DNA from 2 places in the Oceanicola sp. D3 genome. Region 1 is predicted to be linked to the other one. Evidence: riboswitches for the same ligand, from Rfam matches in the RefSeq annotation. Region 1 holds a riboswitch; the other holds the start of a gene.
The links. A riboswitch is a leader RNA that binds a small molecule or an ion and turns the genes downstream of it on or off. The one in region 1 is predicted to bind cobalamin.
Positions count from the first base shown of each region.

Region 2: it holds a riboswitch for cobalamin, as region 1 does, so the genes downstream of both, FHY55_RS02780 (TonB-dependent siderophore receptor) here and FHY55_RS16655 (hypothetical protein) in region 1, are expected to answer to the same signal.

Region 1 is NZ_CP040932.1:3,340,809-3,350,804, reverse strand. Features, by position in the region: gene FHY55_RS16660 (homocysteine S-methyltransferase family protein) at 4-1,053, opposite strand; gene FHY55_RS16655 (hypothetical protein) at 1,191-1,499, opposite strand; cobalamin riboswitch at 1,620-1,826, opposite strand; gene FHY55_RS16650 (ATP-binding protein) at 1,998-4,550, opposite strand; gene FHY55_RS16645 (molybdopterin-dependent oxidoreductase) at 4,618-5,127, opposite strand; gene FHY55_RS16640 (response regulator transcription factor) at 5,556-6,173, shown strand; gene FHY55_RS16635 (hypothetical protein) at 6,203-7,174, shown strand; gene FHY55_RS16630 (efflux RND transporter periplasmic adaptor subunit) at 7,392-8,630, shown strand; gene FHY55_RS16625 (efflux RND transporter permease subunit) at 8,634-9,996, shown strand, end outside.
Region 2 is NZ_CP040932.1:524,336-534,331, forward strand. Features, by position in the region: gene FHY55_RS02745 (COQ9 family protein) at 1-383, opposite strand, end outside; gene rpsU (30S ribosomal protein S21) at 499-705, shown strand; gene FHY55_RS02755 (MBL fold metallo-hydrolase) at 881-1,780, shown strand; gene FHY55_RS02760 (rhodanese-like domain-containing protein) at 1,790-2,176, shown strand; gene FHY55_RS02765 (MarR family winged helix-turn-helix transcriptional regulator) at 2,237-2,710, shown strand; gene FHY55_RS02770 (GNAT family N-acetyltransferase) at 2,707-3,378, shown strand; gene nhaA (Na+/H+ antiporter NhaA) at 3,475-4,701, shown strand; cobalamin riboswitch at 4,856-5,058, shown strand; gene FHY55_RS02780 (TonB-dependent siderophore receptor) at 5,198-7,027, shown strand; gene FHY55_RS02785 (ABC transporter substrate-binding protein) at 7,068-7,838, shown strand; gene FHY55_RS02790 (iron ABC transporter permease) at 7,936-8,922, shown strand; gene FHY55_RS02795 (ABC transporter ATP-binding protein) at 8,919-9,659, shown strand; gene FHY55_RS02800 (ABC transporter substrate-binding protein) at 9,763-9,996, shown strand, end outside.

The DNA of each region.
Region 1 (9,996 bases):
CAATCAGGCAGTTTCGCCAAGGGCCTTGATGTGGGCGGGGAGCCGGGTGTTGGTGCCATACATGAAGTGATTTTCCATGCGCTCGGAGTAGCGGCTGGCCTCGGTGGTGCGCCCGACCGCTTCCGAAACTTCGCGGATCAGCATCGGGTTGGCCCCGCAGCAGACGCCGAGATAGTTGATGCCCAGCGCGTAGGCGTCACGCGCGAAGGCCCCGATCTCGTAGCGATTGCAAAACATCGGGTCGAGCGCGGTCGGGAAGGTGCGGCCATGGGGGGCAGGGCAGGTGCAATCGCCGGTGTCGCTGAGGTTGAAGAAGGTCGGTTCATCCGCGCGCGTGCGATAGGGGATCGGCAGGGCACCGACATGGCAGGACACCGCCGCACGCACCTTGCGCAGCCACGGCATCATGGTTTGCGGCCCGCGAAAGCAGTTGAGGCCAACAACATCTGCGCCGCCCTGTTCCAACTGCTGACAGGTTTCCACAATGCCGGTGCCGTCCATCATCTCGCTGGCCGCCATGGGGGCGAGGGTCAGAACGACCGGGAGGCCGGAGGCGCGGGCCACCTCAAGCGCGCAAAGCGCCTCGCCCGCGTAGTAGAAGGTTTCGCCAATGATGATATCGGCCCCTTCATCGACGGCCCAGCCGACCATTTCTTCAAACATCGCCCGCACCTCGGCCTGTTTTGCCCTGTCGTCCGGCGACCAGATGTTGGTGTTCGAGATATTGCCTGCCATCAGGTTGCCCGGCTTTGCATCGGCAACCTCGCGGGCGATCTTCAGCGAGGCGCGGTTGAGCGGCTCCAGCAGGTCTTCCTTGCCGATCACCCGCATCTTCTCGCGGTGGCCGTTGTAGGTGAACGCCTCGACGATATCGCTGCCCGACCGCTGAAAATCGACATGCAGGTTGCGCAGCGCATCGGGGTGTTCCAGCGCCACCTCGGGCACAAACTCGCCCGCCGTGAGATAGCCCCGGCGCTCCAGTTCGAAGAGGAAGCCCTCGGCGCAGATGAGGGGGCCAGCGTTGAGCCGGGTTTTCAGTTGGTTCTCATTCATGGATCCGTCCTTTCTCGTTGATCCGTCCATGACCATGGTTTTTGAAAGCCGAGCCTCGCGGGCTGCGTGCAACGCGCAGCTTGCTGCAATGGTCCTCGGTCAGGCCGCAGGATTGGGTGCGGCCGTGTTCACAAAGGTCAGAGGGCGATGCGCCAGATGCGCCGGGCACCAGCCCCGCCGCGCCGCCTGCGTGGCGGAAGCGAAAGGGGCAGGGGGGCGGGCGATGTGAGCGACTGCTTCAACAGGGCGCAAAATTCGGCCACGGCGGGTGACAGGCTGATGTAGGGCGCGGCCATGGCGTGGGCATGAAGCGCCGCACGCCGATAGTTGGCATCGCCGGGCAGGCTGGCGATCCATTGCATGTAGCCCAGTTGCGCCATCTGGCGCGCTTCCTGCGCTGGCACCCGGCCTATGTCGAGTTGGGATATCGTTCGTTCCAGTAGCATCGCGCCCTCCGCGCAAATTGGCGGGGGCAAAGCGACAACGGCGATGTCTCAGGGCGTTCGTGGGCCATCTGTGTCTCTCCGTCCCAAGGCACCCCGCCCGGGTTTAGGTGACTGAGGCGCGCGACGCGCACCCGAGATGGCAGGTCTCCTGACTTGCGGGTCTGCGCTTCCCCGAACCTTCCCGCGCCTTTCGGCACAGTGGTGTTCATCGGGGTCGCTCGCCGCTCACAGTTGCGGGGGCAGTCGTGGAATTGGGCAAGTTGCCCGCACCACGTTCCCTTTTCAGCCGGACCAATTTGGCCGGGCACCATCACGGGTTTTGTTGCAGGAAATTTTGGCGGTGTCCAACGCGAATTGCAGCTATGGGCAAGGGCGCGCCGGGGCGTTAGCGGCGGCGATGGAGCGACCCTGAGAGAGCGGGCGGCCTTGATCTTCGATCAGGTGTTGATGAGCGCCGGGGGCGAAACCCCTTTGGCCAGTGTTGCTGGCCGATGCGGGTCAGTCGTTGGCGCTGGGCGCGCGTGGCTTGGCCCGCCGTTCGGCCCCCATCTCGCCACGGGTTGCCGCCCAGATGGCCGGAAGCCCCGCAACGGCCTTGGCGAGTGCCGCGCGATCCTCGGTCTTTGCGGCGGTCTCAACCTCGACCAATGAGGCACGCAGGCCGACGGCCCCGAGGGTCGCGGCGCTTCCGGCGACCCGGTGGGCGCGCCTTGCTGTCTCTGGCAAATCCTTTTCTGCGCTGTCGTCGAGATAGGCGAGCAACGCCTCGACCTCTGCGCCGAACCGTTCAAGCAGCTTGCCCAAAGCGTCCACCCCCACGGTATCGCGAAGGTCGTCCAGATAGTTGGCCGCAACGGGCGCAGGCTCCGGCGCCCGCTTGGGCGCGGCATCAGCGGCGTGGTCGGCCAGAACACGTGTGAGGGCGGCGCGGCTGAGCGGCTTCGTCACGATGTCGTCCATCCCGTCGGCGAGGAAGGCTTCCTGCTCGGAGGCCATTGCATTGGCGGTGAGCGCGATGATGGGGGTGCGGGCGTTGGCACCGCTGCCCGCGCGGATGGCTTTCGTGGCCTCGCGCCCGTCCATCACCGGCATGGAGATATCCATCAGGATCAGGTCAAACCGGGTGGTCTCGGCCAGTTCCACAGCTTCTCGCCCGTTGTTGGCCTCGCTGACGGTATGGCCTGCGCCTTCAAGCATTTCGCGCGCCACAACCCGGTTGATCTCGTTGTCTTCCACCAGCAGCAGGTTGCGGGGCGCGGCCTTTTTTATCCGGCGCAAGGTCACGGCCTTGGCATCCGGCGCGTCGATCGGCTCGATCGGGAAGGTCACGCGGAAGGTGCTGCCAACGCCTTCCTCGCTCTCCACCTCGATGCGGCCGCCGAGTGCATTGACGAAACGTTGGGCGATGCCGAGGCCAAGGCCGGTGCCGCCGACTTCGCGGTCATAAGAGCTGTCTCCGGTCAGGAAATCGTCGAAGATATGGGCCTGCAACTCCTTGTCCATGCCGATGCCATTGTCGCTGACGGTGATCTGAAGCTCGGGGCCCTCAAGGCGCTCGGCCTCCACCGTCACCCGCCCGCCCCGGGTGAACTTCACCGCGTTGCCGATGATGTTCATCAGGATGTGCTGAATGCGGTCGCGGTCGGCGTTGATCCAGTCAACCTGCGGCCCGGTCCAGCCCCATTCCAGCGTGGTCTCCTGCGCCAGCGCGGCGCCGCTCTGGTTGTCGATGATATCCTGCAGCAGGGTGGAAATATTCATCGACACGGGCCGCAAGAGCAGCTTGCCGGCGTCATACTTCGTGATGTCGAGCACATCCGAGATGTGGCTCATCAGCAGCTTGCCAGAGGTGTCCATGTTCTTGATGTAGCGTGCCTGCTTCGCGCTCAGCCGGGTGTCGCGCAGCAGCTCGAGGTTGCCGAGGAGGCCATTGAGCGGGGTGCGGATTTCGTGGCTCATGGTGGCCAGAAAGTCGGTTTTGGCCTTCTCGCCGGCCAGTGCCCTGTCACGCGTTTCCACCAGTTCGGCCTCGGCCTTCACCCGGTGGGAGATGTCACGCAGGAAGGAAATGAAGATTTCGCCCTGATCGGTTTCGGCGGATTGGATGGCAAACTCGACCGGGAAGGTATCGCCGGACTTGCGCTTGGCCTCCAGCTTGATGCGCCCCTTTCCGACCACGCGCTTTTCGCCACGGTCTTGCATTCTCTGCATCCCGGCGTCATGCGCCGCGCGATAGCTGTCGGGCACGATGAGGTCGCCCAGATTGGCACCAACCGCCTCTGAGGCGGCATAGCCGAAGATCTGCTCCGCGGCGGCGTTGAAATCGAGCACGGTGCCGGAGCGGTCGGCGACGATCACCGCGTCGAGCGCGGTGGAGGTGATCACATTCATGCGCCGGAAGGATTCCAGCGCTTCACGGCGGCGGCGGATGTTTTGCAGGTTGAGCCGGTTGAGGTAGGCCGCAAAGCCCAGCAGCGCCAAGACCAGCAGGCTCACACCCACCGCGAGCTGCATCAAAGTTGCCGAAATCGCGTCACGCCTGCGGTCGGATTCTTCGGCGAAGTAGTTGAGGCCGGAGTTGGCCAGCGCCCGCACATGGGGGCGCACGTCTGCGGCCCGGCCCAAGAGCGCCTGCACCCCTGTTTTCAGATCGGCGTCGGGGGCATCTATCAGCGGCACGGTGCGATCAAGGAAGGTGCGCACGATGCGCAGATTGCGGGCAAACTCGGGCTCGTCGCGCAGCGCGGCGTAGATCGAGGATTGCTCAAGCGTGCTGATCCGGCTGTAGAAGATATCGAATTCACGGCGCAGGAGCGCCAGATCCTCTTCTGTACCGCCTTGCAGGGCGGCGAGGTGCATGTGGTATTCGAGAAACTCCACCTCTGCCTGCGACAACGTCCATTGCACGTTGTCGGAGCTGGCCGAGTTGAGCAGCCGCAGGTCGCGCACCACGTTGACGGAAAGATAGACCAGTGCGGCAAGGCAAAGCGCCCCCGCGATAACGGAGGCGAAGAGGCGCAGGCGGGCGGTGCGGTGGCGCTTTGGTGCCATTGTGGCTCCTCGAAAGGGGTCCACACCCCGGCCAGAGGGGCAGGGGCGTGAAACGGGTGCCTTCAGGCTATTGCACGGCTTCGATCCGGTCGAGTTGCCAAATGCTGCGCGAATAGATCACCTCGGTTCGGTAATCGTCACTGCTGTCGTAGGGGTAGACAATCCAGAGCGGGCCCTTGTCACGCACCGACATTTCGTCGTTGTCCATGCGGTAAGCAACAATGGGCCCGCCCTCGATCGCATCCGTGAGTGGGATTTCGACAGAGTAATCGTTGATGGCGGTGGCGCGCAGGGTCTCGCCCTCGATGCCGAGCCGCTCGACGAGCAGGCTCAGCGGCACACCCTCGAAGGTTTTGGTGCCTTCGGTCCAGATGGTCGTGGTTTCGATGGTCGTCGCGCCGAGCGCTTCGAGCATTGCAAGATCGAACTGCGCGGTGCCTTCTTCGGTGTTGGTCGTGGCCAGGGCGCCGGACACCGTCAGGATCACCTCTCCCTCAGGGGCGGGCAGATTCTCGGCGCAGAGCGGCAGGGCGGTGAGCGCGGTCAACGCGATCGACTGGAGAATGGTGCGCAGCATTGTGAGTTCCTTCGTTTCCGGAGGCAGCAATTACACTATGCTCATTGCGCGCCCAACTGGGCAGTGGGATAGCGACCTATCCTTTGGGATAGGGGGCGCGTCAGACGCCTGTCGTTGCGGGCCAACATGAGCGCGGCGCGTGAGGGCAACGCGCCAAGTGAGCAGCGGCGGTGGCCTTGGCGTGCCCGGCTTCCGCCGCAGAGGTAGGCCGCCATGCCTTGCGGGGTGGCCTTTTCGAGCAGCGGGGGCACGGGGGGTGTTCCGTTGAGGCGGGCCGTCAGGCGCTGGTTGGTCTTGTGGCCTGCTTGCCTATCTGACCGAAGAGTTTGCGCGGCCGAAAGCGCCATGCCTTTCGGATGCCAAATTCAATCTGTATGAGCGAACCCATCCAAGAGCGCACAACCGGTGCGCAAGCCGAGGAGAGGCCGATGCGCGTCCTGATTGCCGATGACCACGACCTGCTGCGTGACACGCTGGTCATGTTTCTGGAGTCGCAGGGCGACCTGAAGACAGAGACCGCCGCAGACCTTCCCGAAGCGCACAAGTTGATCGAAGCGGCAGAGGCCCCGTATGACCTTGTGCTGCTCGATCTCAACATGCCGGGCATGAACGGGCTCGACGGGCTGAAGGCGACCATGGCGATGCAAGGCGGGCAGCGGGTGGCGCTGCTCTCGGGCGAGGCCACCAAGGAAATCGCCGAAAAGGCGCTGGAGGCGGGGGCGGCGGGCTTTGTGCCCAAGACCCTGCCGGCCAAGTCGATGATCAACGCCGTCAAGTTCATGGCGATGGGAGAGCAATACGCCCCCATCGACTTCATGACCGCCGCCGACGACGCCTCGACGCATCCGATGGCCGAAAAGCTCACCCCGCGCGAGATGCAGGTGCTGAAGGGGCTGACCGAGGGCAAATCCAACAAGGAAATCGCCCGCGACCTCGACATCACCGAACCCACGATCAAGCTGCATATGAAAACGCTCTACAGAAAGTTGGGGGCCTCCAACCGCACGCAGGCGGCGCTGATGGCGCGGGAGGCGGGGCTGTTTTGACGGGCGCGGCAGGGCATGCCGAAGGGGCAATGAGGCCGGAGGGCCGCAAGCCTGTGCGCGCCCTGCTGACCGGCCTCGCGCTTGCCGCCCTTGGTGCCACCCCGGCCTCTGCCTGCCTGCCCTCCGATTGGGTCCGCCATGATGGCCCGGTGTTCAGGGACAAGCTCTTTTTCGGGCTCTACGAGGCGGCGAGCGATCCGCATGTCTTTGCCACCGATGATGGCCGGTTGGCGATGATCTATAGCGGCGACGACGAGGACCACAGCTCGATCAAGCTCGCCTTCGGCACCGATTGGGACAGTTGGGAGGAGTGGGGCGTGCTGCTCGGCCCCTCGCAACAACCCGGCGCCATCGCCGAGAAGGAGACGGCCTTCTACCATCGCGCCTCTGCGACGGATCACAGGATCTACTTCATCGGCTACGAAGACGGTGCAACCTATCGCTCCGATATCTACCTTGCCCGGGCCGAAGCCCTGACCGGCCCGTGGACGATTTTGCCCGAGCCCGTCCTGCGGCGCGGCGAGACGGACGGGCACGATGTTTATCTCATCACCTCCCCCTCGGTTGTCGAATGGGAGGGCGGGCTCGTCATGGCCTATCTCGGCTGGAACGGCTTGCAGAACGTCACGGCCGTCTGGAGCTTTGCCGCCACCTCCTCGCCAGACGGCGTGGCATGGGAGGGCGTGCGGCAGGCCGACGTCCCGATTGGCATGGAAGGGCAGATCACCGCCCGGCCCGATGGCGGTTTCGTCGCCGTCGCAACACGCGAGGCGGCGGAGGGGCGGGAGGGCATTTTTGCCGCCTGCGCTGACACCCCGCTGGGGCCCTGGACAGAGATGCCGGAGGCGCTGTTGACCCTTGCGGGGGACGCCTGGGAGGTGGATGAAATCATCGCGCCTTCCACCACCTATGACCCCGAAACAGGCGATCCCTACCTGTTTTACACCTCGGCAGAACATTCAAAGGGGTGGCGCGTCATGCTGGCCCGCCCGGCAGAGTAACCCGCTCGGCGCAACGGCCAGCTTTTCTCACCGGACCGCGCGCGTGGCTGGCGTTGCTGTGTGCAGGCCGAGGCTTGCCCTGTCGTGGTTCCATCTGCCACAGCCGCTCCGAAACTGCATTTTTGCACTGCCGCATTTGCGTTTCTGCGCAACGGAATCCGGGGGTGTGTGCGTTAGACCCGCAAAGATGTCCCTCTGATCCACAGGCTGATCCTCAATGTCCCTCCCCGCCGTGCTTGTCGCCGCCCTTCTTGTGATCGGGCTTGCCCCGATTTCGCCCGCCCTTGCGCAACCTGTTCCCGGCGGGGCGCGCGGCCCCGCAGAGGTTGGGGTGGTGGAGCTGGAGCTTTCGACGGTTCCGTTTTCCGTCACCCTGCCGGGCCGCGCAGTGGCCGCCGCGCAAACCGATATTCGCCCGCGGGTGGGGGGCATGGTGAAGGAGATCGTCTATCGGCCCGGCCAGCGGGTGAAGGCGGGGGATGTGCTTTATCGGTTGGAGCCGGACACCTTCGAGGCCGCCTATGCGGCCGCGCAGGCCGAATTGGCCGGGGCGAAGGCCGGGGTGAGCACGGCGCAGGCAACGGTGGATCGCTATGCCCGGCTGGAGGGCACGGGCGTGACCACCTCCGATTTGCAAACCGCGCAATCCGCTCTGGCGCAGGCCGAGGCCGCGCTGGCCAGTGCCGAGGCCGCCGTGCAAACCGCGCGGCTGGATCTGGACCGGGTGGAAATTCGCAGCCCGATTGACGGGTTTGCGGATGTCAGCACGGTTTCGGTGGGCGCCATCGTGACCGCCAACCAGACCGATGCGCTCACCACCGTGACGGCGATGGACCCGATCAACGTGGATGTTTCGGAGAGCTCAGCCCGGATCTTGCGGGTGCGCTCGCAGATCGACAGTGGCGCATTGCAGCGCGGCGAGCGGCTGGAGGCGGTGCTTACGCTGGAAAACGGCGAAACCTACGCCAGCCCCGGCACGCTCGTTACCCCCGGGCAGCAGGTGTCGACCACCACGGGCAGTGTCGATCTGCGTTTTGAGTTCGGCAACCCAAACAGGATGATCCTGCCCGGCCAGTTCCTGCGGGTGGCGGTTGTGGTTGGTCAGCAAAAGGCCGTGCTGGTTCCGCAGCGCGGCACCGAGCGACAGGCCGATGGCACGCTGACGGCCTTCATCCTGCGTGACGGCAAGGCACATCAGGTGACGCTCACCTATTCGGGCACCCATGAGAATGCATGGATCACCACAGAGGGGGTGGCTGCCGGGGATTTGCTGATCGTCGACGGGCTGAACAACCTCACAGACGGCGCGGAGGTGGTGCCGGTGCCGGTCACGATCAACGCGCAGGGCGTGGTGGAGGATGTTACCGACGATGCCGCCGATGAGGTTGACACCACCGATGAGGCCGATACCGCCGATGAGGCCGGCGCGACCGAAGCCACCGGCACGGAAGACTGACCCATGGCGCAGTTTTTCATCCACCGCCCCATCTTTGCTTGGGTCTTGGCCATCGTGACGATGCTGGCCGGGGTCTTTGCCTTTACCCAACTGCCGGTCTCGCAATATCCCGACATTGCCCCAACCACGATCCGGGTGAGCGCCAGCTACCCGGGGGCCACGGCCTCGGCGGTGGAAAACTCGGTGACATCGGTGATCGAGGATTCCATGACCGGGCTCGACGGCGTGCTTTACATGGAAAGCACATCGCGCGAGGGCTCCTCTTCGATTTCGCTGACCTTCGATGAAAGCATCGACCCGGTGGATGCGCAGAACAACGTGCAATCCAAGGTCAGCCAGGTTGAAGGGCGGTTGCCCGATGCGGTGCAATCCTCGGGCGTGAGCGTTTCGCGCTCCACCTCCTCGATCCTGATGGTCGGGGCCATCGTCTCGGCTGATGGGCGGTATTCGACCATCGAGTTGGGCGATATTCTCGACAATCAGATCTCCGGCCCGGTGCAGCGCACCGAGGGCGTGGGCGGGATCAACATTTTTGGCTCGGGCTATGCGCTGCGGGTCTGGCTCGATCCGCTTTCGCTTTATGAATACCAGCTCACGCCCGCCGATGTGACCTCTGCCATTCAAGCGCAAAACAACACGGTTTCGGTGGGCTCGCTGGGCGATATGCCGGTGGTCACCGGACAGCAGTTTACCGCAACCATCACCGCGCAGAGCCAGCTGACCAGCGTGGAGGATTTCGAGAACATTCTGCTGAAATCCGAAGAGGGCGGTGCACAGGTGTTGCTTGGCAACGTGGCGAAGATCGAGATCGGGCAAGAGAGCTACGGCGGCGACTCCCGGTTTGACGGGGCGAATGCGGCGGGCTTCGGGATCAACCTTGCCACCGGGGCCAACGCGGTGGACACCGCAGAAGCGGTGCGCGCCACGCTGGATGAGCTGGCCGCCTCGCTGCCCGAGGGGCTGACGGTGGAATACGCCTATGACACCTCGCCCTTCGTCGAGCTGTCGATCGAGAAGGTCTATCACACGCTGATCGAGGCGGTGGTGCTGGTGTTCTTTGTCATCCTGATCTTCCTGCAAAACTGGCGGGCAACGCTCATTCCGATCATCGCGGTGCCGGTGGTGCTGGCGGGCACCTTCGCGGTGCTGGCGGCGCTGGGCTATTCGATCAACACGCTGACGATGTTTGCGATGGTGCTGGCAATCGGCCTGCTGGTGGATGATGCGATTGTGGTGGTCGAAAACGTCGAGCGGGTGATGGAGGATGACGGGCTGGAGCCCTTGCCCGCCACCGAGAAGGGCATGGGCCAGATCACCGGCGCCGTTGTCGGCATTGCGCTTGTGCTCTCGGCGGTGTTCCTGCCGA
Region 2 (9,996 bases), 1.2 Mb from region 1:
GTGCCCCACACCGCGCCCGCCCCGGCAGCGGCATTCTGCGGCAGGGCAAAGAGCGAGGCTGCGCGGCGCACCGCCTCCTTCTCGCCCTCAATCGCCTCCAGCCGCAGCCGCACCGCGTGGGCAATCCGGTCAGAAAACCGCATCTCGCCCAAATCCGCCTCATCCAGCGCCGCCAGCATCTTCGCATCGCCCCGCGCATGGAAGGCCAGCGCAAGATCCACCGCGCCCTTCGGGAAGTGCGCACGCGCCTCCGACTCGCTCACGCCCGCCTCCTCGGCAGCGCGTTTGAGGGCCTCGTCAGACCATCCGTCGAAGGCCACATGGGGCAGGGCGGCATCGAGAATGGCAGCTTTTGCGGGGGATTCTGGGCTGTGATCGGTCATGTCACCGCAACATAGGGCAAATTTCGCCGGAGTGTAGACAGATGCCCGACCCTTTGCTATACGGCGCGCTCCTGCAAACTCTTGCAACTCTAATCAGAAAGGTGGTGACAACCACATGCAGGTGAGCGTTCGTGACAACAACGTCGATCAGGCGCTTCGTGCTCTGAAGAAGAAACTTCAGCGCGAGGGGGTGTTTCGTGAGATGAAACTCAAGCAACACTTCGAGAAGCCGTCCGAGAAGAAAGCCCGTGAAAAGGCCGAAGCGATCCGCCGTGCGCGGAAGCTGGCTCGGAAGAAGGCCCAGCGCGAAGGGATGATGTAAGTCACCCATCGGCACACGAACGGCGGCGGCTTCGGCCTCTGCCTACGACGACCCCCGCGGCTCCGCCCGGGGGTTTGTTGTTTTCTGGCCCCGTTGCCACGCCGGGCGGGCAGATGGAACCAACTGCGCAGGGGTAGGCGTTTATCCTGTGAACCCAGCGCAGGAGGATCCCGTCATGCCCACTGGCCGCAGCATCACCAGCACCTCCGACGCGGGCGGGCCCACGGTTCATGCGTTTTACGAGTCCGACACGGGCTCGTGGCAATACATCTGCGCCGACCCCGAAAGCCGGGCCTGCGCCATCATCGACCCTGTGCTCGATTTTGATACCGCCCATGCCCGCACCAGCACCGAGGCTGCCGAAGACCTGCTCGGCTGCATCGAGCGTGAAGGCTACGCGCCCGCGTGGATCATCGACACCCACCCCCACGCCGACCACCTGAGCGCGGGCAACTGGCTCGCCGAGCGCACCGGTGCGCCGCATCTCACTGGCGAGACGTGCACCGATATCGCCGCGCTCTGGCGCGACTACTACCATCTGCCAGAGGCCTTCCCGGTGAAGGGCGATTACGACCGGCTGCTGGCAGATGGCGAACGGCTGGCGCTCGGCAAACTCGACCTGCGGGTGATGCTCTCACGCGGCCACACGCTTGGCTCGATCAGCCTCATTGCCGGAGATGCCGCCTTTGTCCATGACACCCTGATGCATGTCGATACCGGCACAGCGCGGGCCGACTTTCCGGGCGGGAGCACCGAACAGCTGTGGGACTCCATTCAGGAAATTCTGTCCCTGCCCGCCGAGACCCGCCTTTTCATCGGCCACGACTATGGCAGCGACGACCGGGAGCAGCCCGAATGCGAGGCCACGGTCGCGGCGCACCGCGCCCACAACCCCCATGTCGGCGGCGACCAAACCAAGGAGGCCTTCATTCGCCTCCGCAACGAACGCGACGAAACTCTCGGTCTGCCCGACCGGATGCTGTTTGCGCTACAAGTCAACCTGCGCGGCGGCCGCCTGCCCGAGCCCGAGGGCGACGGCCACGCCTATTTCAAGATCCCTGCCAACCGCTTTTGAGGTGACACCATGAAAACCGAAACCACCGATCACGGAGAACTCGAAACCTGGACCCCGCAAGAGGTCGCCGATGGCCTCGCGCAGGGCAAGGTCACGCTGGTCGATGTGCGCACCCCTGCCGAATACGCCTTCGAAAGTGTCGAGGGCGCGCTGCTGCTGCCAATGGCGCATTTCGACCCGCGCTTCCTGCCCAGCGACGGCGACAAGCGAGTGGTGCTCATGTGCGGCTCTTCCGTTCGGTCGGGCAAGATGGCGCGCAAGACCCTTGAGGCCGGAGCCGAGCGCATCGCCCATCTGCAAGACGGCTTCGCGGGCTGGAAGAAGGCTGGCCTTACCCATATCGCCACCGACATGGCCTCGGGCGCCCCGGTCCGGAAAACCCCGTCTAACGGTTGAGCCGCGCCGTTCGAGGCGATGGGCATTGACACGGTCATGTATATAACCACTTATATACACATGCATGAAACTGACGCCCTCCGCCCCCACGGCCTTGTCACCCTCGGCTCCCGCCTCCGTCGCCTCGGTGAGCGGTTGCAGGGGCAGACGCAGGACATCCTCAACGAGATCGACCCCCGGATGCCCGCCGCCAGCTTGCCGCTTCTCGCCTTTCTCGACGGGCCGGAGCCGCGCCCCATCGGAGATATCGCCGCGGCCCTCGGCACAGCGCAGCCCGGCGTCACCCGCGCCGTCACCCGGCTTTCTACGCTTGGCCTAACCGCCACTGCCCCAAGCCCCCAAGACGCCCGCCTCCGCCTTGTCTCCCTCACGCCTGCTGGCCGCACCCTGCTGGCCGAGGCCCGCGCCAAAGCCTGGCCCCGCACCCGCGCCGCCGTGACCGACCTTTGCGCCCCCTTCGGCCCCGAGCTTCTGAACATGCTCGACACCATCGAAGCCCGCCTCGACGCAAAGCCGCTGAAAGACCGCCCATGACAAGCCACCCGCTCGATACCCCGGCCCACGCCGCCCTCACCGGCCCCCATGCCCACCTTGCCCAGCAGCATGGCACTGCCCTGCGCTACGATCCCGGGCTCATCCCCTTCGCCTGCATCGACCCCTCCGCGCCCGAGGATCTTACAGCCCTCGCCAAGCCCGGTGATCTGGCGGTGTTTTTGCAGAAGGCTCCCGTTGCCACGCCACCCGGCTTTGATGAAACCCTCCGTGCCATGGGTGTGCAGCTTACCTGCCGCACCCTGCCGCCCGCGCCAGACGATCCGCGCATCACGCCCCTTGGCTCCGAGGACGCCGCCGAGATGCTGACCCTTGCCGAGGCCACCAAACCCGGCCCCTTCACCCTCCGCGCGCTGGAGCTAGGGCCGTTCTGGGGCGTCCGGCAGGATGGCAAGCTGATCGCCATGGCCGGCACCCGCATGTCGGCGCCGGGCTTTGCCGAAATCTCCGGCGTCTGCACCGCGCCAGAGGCCCGGGGGCAGGGCCTTGCCCGCAGCCTCTCGGCCCATGTCGCCCACCAGATCGCCATGTCAGGTGACATGCCGTTTCTCCACGCCTTCGCCTCCAACCCGGCGGCGATCAAGCTCTATGAGAGCCTCGGCTTTGCAATTCGCGCCGAACTACCCTGCGCGATCTTCACCCGGCGCTAAAAAACCCTGCGACCTCGCGCCTCATCTGCTTGACCCGGTGGACCCAAAGCCACATTTCAAGACATAAGGAAAAACGCGCAAAAACAGGGATAGGGAATGCTCCGCAGAAAAATTGATGAATTCTTTGGCTCGGACGCTGCCGGGGGCATCGTGCTGATGCTGTCTGCGGTGGCCGCCATGATGATCGCGAACTCCTCGCTCAACCCGGAGTATCAGGAGTTTCTGGGGGCCTATATCGGCGTCACCGTCAACGGTGAAGGCATCGAAAAACCCGCCCTTCTGTGGATCAACGACGGCCTCATGGCCATCTTCTTCTTTCTTATCGGGCTTGAGCTGAAGCGCGAGCTGATGGAAGGCAAGCTGAAGAACCCCGCCGATGTGGTGCTGCCCGGCATGGCGGCGGTGGGGGGCATGGTTGTGCCCGCGCTCGTCTACCTCGTGTTCAACTGGGGCAATGCAGCCACCATTCACGGCTGGGCCATCCCGGCCGCGACGGACATCGCCTTTGCCCTCGGCGTGCTTGCCCTGCTCGGCTCCCGTGTGCCGGCCTCGCTCAAGATCTTCCTGCTGACGCTGGCGATCCTCGATGACATGGGGGCGATCCTCATCATAGCGCTGTTCTATACCGCCGAACTGAAGATTGATTACCTCTTCCTTGCCTGTATCCCGCTGGCGCTGATGATCTGGCGCAACATGCGCGGGGCGCACAGGGTTGCGCCGATCCTGCTGCTCGGCGTTGCGCTCTGGGTGCTGGTGCTCAAATCGGGCGTGCACGCCACGCTCGCCGGGGTGGTAACGGCCTTCTGCATTCCGCTGAAAGACAAGTGGAACAAGTCGCCCCTGCACTCGCTGGAGCACGGCCTTTCGCCCTATGTGCTCTACGTGATCGTCCCAATCTTCGCCTTCGCCAACGCCGGCGTGGTGCTGAAGGGCATGTCCTTCGGGGCGCTGCTCGATCCGGTGCCGCTCGGCGTGGCGCTCGGCCTGATCCTCGGCAAGCAAGTGGGTGTCTTTGGCACCACTTGGCTGATGGTCAAGATGGGGCTCGCCAAGCTGCCCTTCGGGGTCACGTGGGCCCATATCTACGGCCTCGCCTGCCTCGCCGGGATCGGCTTTACCATGTCGCTCTTCATCGGCTCGCTCTCCTTCGACGATGCATTGCTGATGAACGAGGTGCGCCTTGGCGTGCTGCTCGGGTCCGGCGTGTCGGCGCTCATCGGCTACTTCGTTCTGCGGGCGGTAACGCGCCCCGGCGAAGCCGAGGTGGCCGAGGCGCTCAACCAGCCGGGCGCAGCCGAGCGGGCGGAAGCCGCGGCGGAGTAGCCACTCACCACCAACCCCATCGGCAGCGCGTGCTTTCCGGGCCCGCGCTGCCGACCACGGGGGCAATGACGCCCAACGTGGCGCCAAAGCCCACCCCCCGGGCGGCGCTGCCCAAGGGTTAACGAATCCCTTGCGCCTGGCGTCCCTCCTGCGCTACCCCCCAGATTGCTTCGGTTCGGGCGAAAGCCCGGAGCAAAAGGGAACGTGGTGCGGGAAGAACTCCCAATGCCACGACTGCCCCCGCAACTGTGAGCGGAGAGCGAGGCCGACGGGCCACTGGGGGAGAACCCCCGGGAAGGCCGGCCATCTCGCAATGACCCGCAAGTCAGGAGACCTGCCGAGGCGATCACCCTGAACCCGTGCGAGGGGCGCGGCGTCAACGGTCTGTTCCGTAGCGGTGACGAAAGCACCGTCCGCGGAAGGCCTCGCCATTCCAAAGACACCTCACCACACCGGCCTCTGTCATGGGGGCCGCATGACAAGGACTTTGGGCGCCATGAAGAGCCTCCTCGCCACCACAGCCACCCTCGCGCTCGCCGCCTCCGCGCTCACCGCGCAGGAGGCCTATGAACTCGACACGATCACCGTCACCGCCGACCTGTCGGGCGAGACAGAGACCGAGCGCACCGGCGCCACCGTCGAAGTGACCACCCGCGAAGAGTTGGAAACGGCGGGCGATGATGACCTTGCCACCTACCTCTCCCGCCAGCCCGGCCTTTCGCTTGCCGCCGCCGGCGGCCCCGGCGGGCTGGCCGACATCCGGATGCGCGGGCTGCACCAGAAATACGTGAAAGTGCAGATCGACGGCATCGACGTGCTGGACCCATCCTCCCCCTCGCCCTCCTATGACTTCGGCCTGATGGGCACCTCCGGCCTTGGCCGCATCGAGGTTTTGAAGGGCTCGCAATCGGCGCAATACGGCTCCTCCGCCGTCGCCGGGGTGATCTCGCTGCAAAGCCGCCGCGCAACCGAGGAGGGCACCCACGTCTACCTTGAAGGCGAGGTTGGCAGCTTCGATAGCTTCGGTACCTCCGCCACGATCACCAGCAAGGGCGCCCGGCACAACTTTGCCGTCACCCTCGCGCGGCTCGAGTTTGGCGGGTTCTCCTCTGCTGATGAGAACGACGGCAACACCGAGGCCGATGGCTTCTCGTCGCTGCGCCTGTCGTTCAATGGCGAATATGCCCTGTCCGATGCGCTCACCATCGGCCTTGCGGGCTTTGCCGAAAAGAGCACCGTGGCGATCGACGGCGGCTTCCCCTTCGGCGACACCGACGAAGAAACCGATGGCACCTCCAACGGGCTGCGCGCCTTTGCCCGCTACGAGGCTGGCGCGGTGACCCACCAGTTCGAGGCCACCTATTACGACATCGAGCGGGACTACGCGGTCTCGGGCAACCACTACGAGGGCGAGCGCCAAGGGCTGCGCTATCTTGGCCAGGCCACGCTGTCGCCCGCCGTGCAGCTCAACTTCGGGGCCGATTACACCGAGGAGGAGTTTGCCTCCGCCACCTTCATTACCGCTGAGGGCAAGCAAAACACCACCGGCGTCTTTGCCGAGGTGAACTGGGCCGCCTCCAGCCAGCTCGACCTCTCCGCCGCCCTGCGGCACGATGCGCACAACCGCTTTGGCGGCCACACCACCGGTCGTCTGGCGCTGGCATGGCGCCCGCAGGAAGACCTCATCCTGCGTGCCTCGCTCGCCACCGGCTTCCGCGCCCCCTCGCTCTACGAGCTCTACGCGCCGTTCTACGGCAATGACACGCTGACGCCGGAAACCTCGCGCAGCGCCGAGCTGGGCGTCGAAAAGCGGCTGGGCGGCGATGACTTCGTGAAGGCCACCCTGTTTTACACCGAGGTCGAAGACCTGATCGGCTCCGACGCGGCCTTCGTCTACACCCAGATCCCCGGCACCTCCGTGGCCAAGGGGCTGGAGCTTTCGGGCCGCGTGGCGCTTTCCGATAAGGCGGCGCTCTTCGGGGCCTATACCTACACCGAAAGCGAAGATCCGGATGGCGAGCGCCAACTCCGCGTGCCTCGCCATGATCTCGTGCTCGGCGTCGAGGCCGATTTCGCCCCGCGCTGGAGCTTCAGCGGTGAAGTGCAGCACGTTGCCGATGTGCTCGACGTCGACGCGCAAACCTTCGTTCGCCCGATCGAGGGAGACGATTACACCCTCGTCAACGCCATGGTCACCTATGAGATCAACGATGGGGCCGAGGCCTACTTCCGCATCGAGAACCTGACCGATGCCGAGTATCAAACCGTCAATGGCTACGGTCAGGCCGACCGGGCCTTCTACGTGGGCCTCCGTGCCAAGTTCTAACCTCATCGGAGCGCTCGCGCTCTGGTTCGCGGGGGCCGTGATGGCCCTCGCTGCACCGCCCGAACGGGTGGTGTCGATCAACCTCTGCACCGACCAGTTGGCGCTGGCCATCGCCGCGCCGGGCCAGCTCGTTTCCGTCACCCGGATGCTTCAGGGCGAGGAGTCCGCCCTTGCCGAGCAGGCCCGTGCCCTGCCGGGCAACTCCGCCCGCGCCGAAGAGGTCTACCTGCTTGCGCCCGATCTGGTGATCGCAGGCAGCTTCACCGCGCCCGACACCCTGCGCATGCTGGAGCGGCTGGGGCTGAAGGTGGAGGTCTTTGCCCCGGCTGAAACGCTGGATGATATCCGCGCCAACATCACCCGGATGGGCAGCCTGCTGGGCCGCGAAGAGGCTGCCGCCCGGGAGGTCGCCGCCTTCGACGCCCGTCTCGCCGCCATCCCCATGCCGCCCGGCCCGCCCCCGCTCGCCGCGCTCTATGCCGCCAATGGCTACTCCGCCGGGCAATCCACCCTGCCGGGCCAGATCGTCAAATCCGCGGGCTTTGCCCTGCTGGCCGAAAAGCTCGGGCTGCCCTACGGTGGCGTGGTGCCGCTCGAAACCCTTGCCACCGCCAGCCCCGACCTGCTCGTCGCCGCCCGCCCCGGCGCCCCGAGAAGCCGCGCCGAAGAGATCCTTCACCACCCGGTTGTCGAGGCCCTGCGCGCGCGGGTGCCCACCGACAACCTGCATGATAGCGACTGGACCTGCGGCACCCCCGCCGTGCTCGAAACCGTCGAACGCCTCGCCGCAATCCGGGAGGGGATGGAATGACGCGCGCCCCCCGCGATGCGCGGGCACAGCCCGGCAAAGAGCGCCCCCACGTGCTCCTCATCCGCCCTTCGAGGCGTCTTCGCCCAAGGCCCCTCCGATGACCCCGGCGCGCCTCTACGCCCTCCTTGGCGTCCTCACCGCGGCCCTCTTCACCGCCTCCCTCACCATCGGCCCCGCCGCGCTGCCCTTTACCGAGGCGCTCACTGCCCTCGTCAGCCAATCCGACGGTCCGGCCACCATGGTCATGCGCGAAATCCGCCTGCCGCGGGCCCTGCTCGGCCTGCTCATCGGCGCTTCCCTCGGCCTCTGCGGCGCGGCCATGCAGGGCTATCTGCGCAACCCTCTGGCCGAGCCGGGGCTGATCGGTGTGTCCTCCTCCGCCGCCCTCGGCGCTGTCATCGCCATCCAGACCGGGCTTGCCTATACCGCCGCCCTTGCGCTGCCCTTCATGGCGCTCGCCGGGGCCGGCATCGCCGTGCTCGCCATCTTCGCCCTCGCCGGCCCGCGCGGCACCGCGCTTACCCTCATCCTCGCCGGTGTGGCGCTTTCGGCGCTGGCCGGGGCGCTCACCTCGCTCGTGCTCAACCTCTCGCCTTCCCCCTATGCGGCGGCAGAGATCGTGTTCTGGATGATGGGCTCTCTGGCCGACCGCTCGATGACCCATGTCGCCCTCGCCGCGCCCTTCATCCTCGCAGGCGCGGCGCTGATCCTGCCGCTCGGGCGGGGGCTTGATGCGCTTTCGCTGGGCGAAGACGCCGCCGCCTCCATGGGCATCCGCCTGCCACGCCTGCGCCTCGCGCTGATCCTCGGTGTCGCGGCCTGCGTTGGCGCGGGCACCGCCGTGGCCGGGGCCGTGGGCTTCGTCGGCCTCGTCGTGCCGCACCTGCTGCGCCCGCTCACCGGCCACCGCCCCTCGACCCTGCTCATCGCCTCGGCGCTGGGCGGGGCGGCCATGCTGCTGGCGGCGGATACGGCCACTCGCCTCATCCTCCCCGCGCGTGACCTCAAGCTCGGCGTCGTCACCGCCCTCGTCGGCGCGCCCTTCTTCTTCCACCTCGTCTGGCGCTTGCGGGGGCGGCTATGACGCTTGCCCTGCAAAACCTCTCCGTCACCCGCAAGAACGGGCGAAACACCCTGCGCAACGTCTCCCTCACCGTCGCGCCCGGCGAGTTCATCGGCCTCATCGGCCCCAATGGCGCGGGCAAAACCACCCTCCTTCGCGCCGCCCTCGGCCTGCTGCCCGCCACCGGCACCTCCTCCCTCGCGGCGCTCTCGCCTGCCGCCCGCGCCCGCGCATCGGCCTTCCTGCCCCAATCCCGCGAGATCGCATGGGATCTGACGGTTGAAACCCTCGTCACCCTCGGCCGCACCCCGCATCCGCCCTCCCTGGCCAACCGCGAGGCCGTCACCGAGGCCATCGCCCAGATGAATCTCACCGCGCTCGCCCACCGCCGCGCCACCAATCTCTCGGGCGGCGAGCAGGCCCGCGCCCTGATCGCCCGCACCCTCGCCCAGCAAACCCCGCTGCTGCTAGCCGATGAGCCCATCGCCGGGCTCGACCCTGCGGCTCAGATCGCCACCATGCAGCTCTTCGCCCGCCTCGCCGCCGAGGGCCGCGCCGTAGTGGCCGCCCTGCACGATCTCTCCCTCGCCGCCCGCCATTGCACCCGGCTCGTGGTGCTGCACGAGGGGCGCATCGCCGCCGATGGCCCGCCCGAGCAGGTGCTCACCGCCGATCTGCTGGCCGATGTCTTCCAGATCACGGGCAGCTTCATCTTCACCGACCACGGCCCCCTGTTCCAACCCACAGGCCTGACCTAGCCCATGCCCTTCCCGCCAGAACGTATCGTCTGCCTCACCGAGGAAACCGTCGAAACCCTCTACCTCCTCGGCCAGCAAGATCGCATCGTTGGCGTCTCCGGCTATGCCGTCCGCCCCCCCCGGCGTGCGCCAGCAAAAGCCCCGCGTGTCGGCCTTCACCTCCGCCGACATCCCCAAGGTCATGGCCCTCAAGCCCGACCTCGTGCTCACCTTCTCCGACCTTCAGGCCGATATCGCCGCCGCCCTCCTGCGCGAAGGCGTGGCTGTCTACGGCTTCAACCAGCGCGGCCTTTCCGGCATTTTCGACATGATCGAAACCCTCGGTGCCCTCACGGCT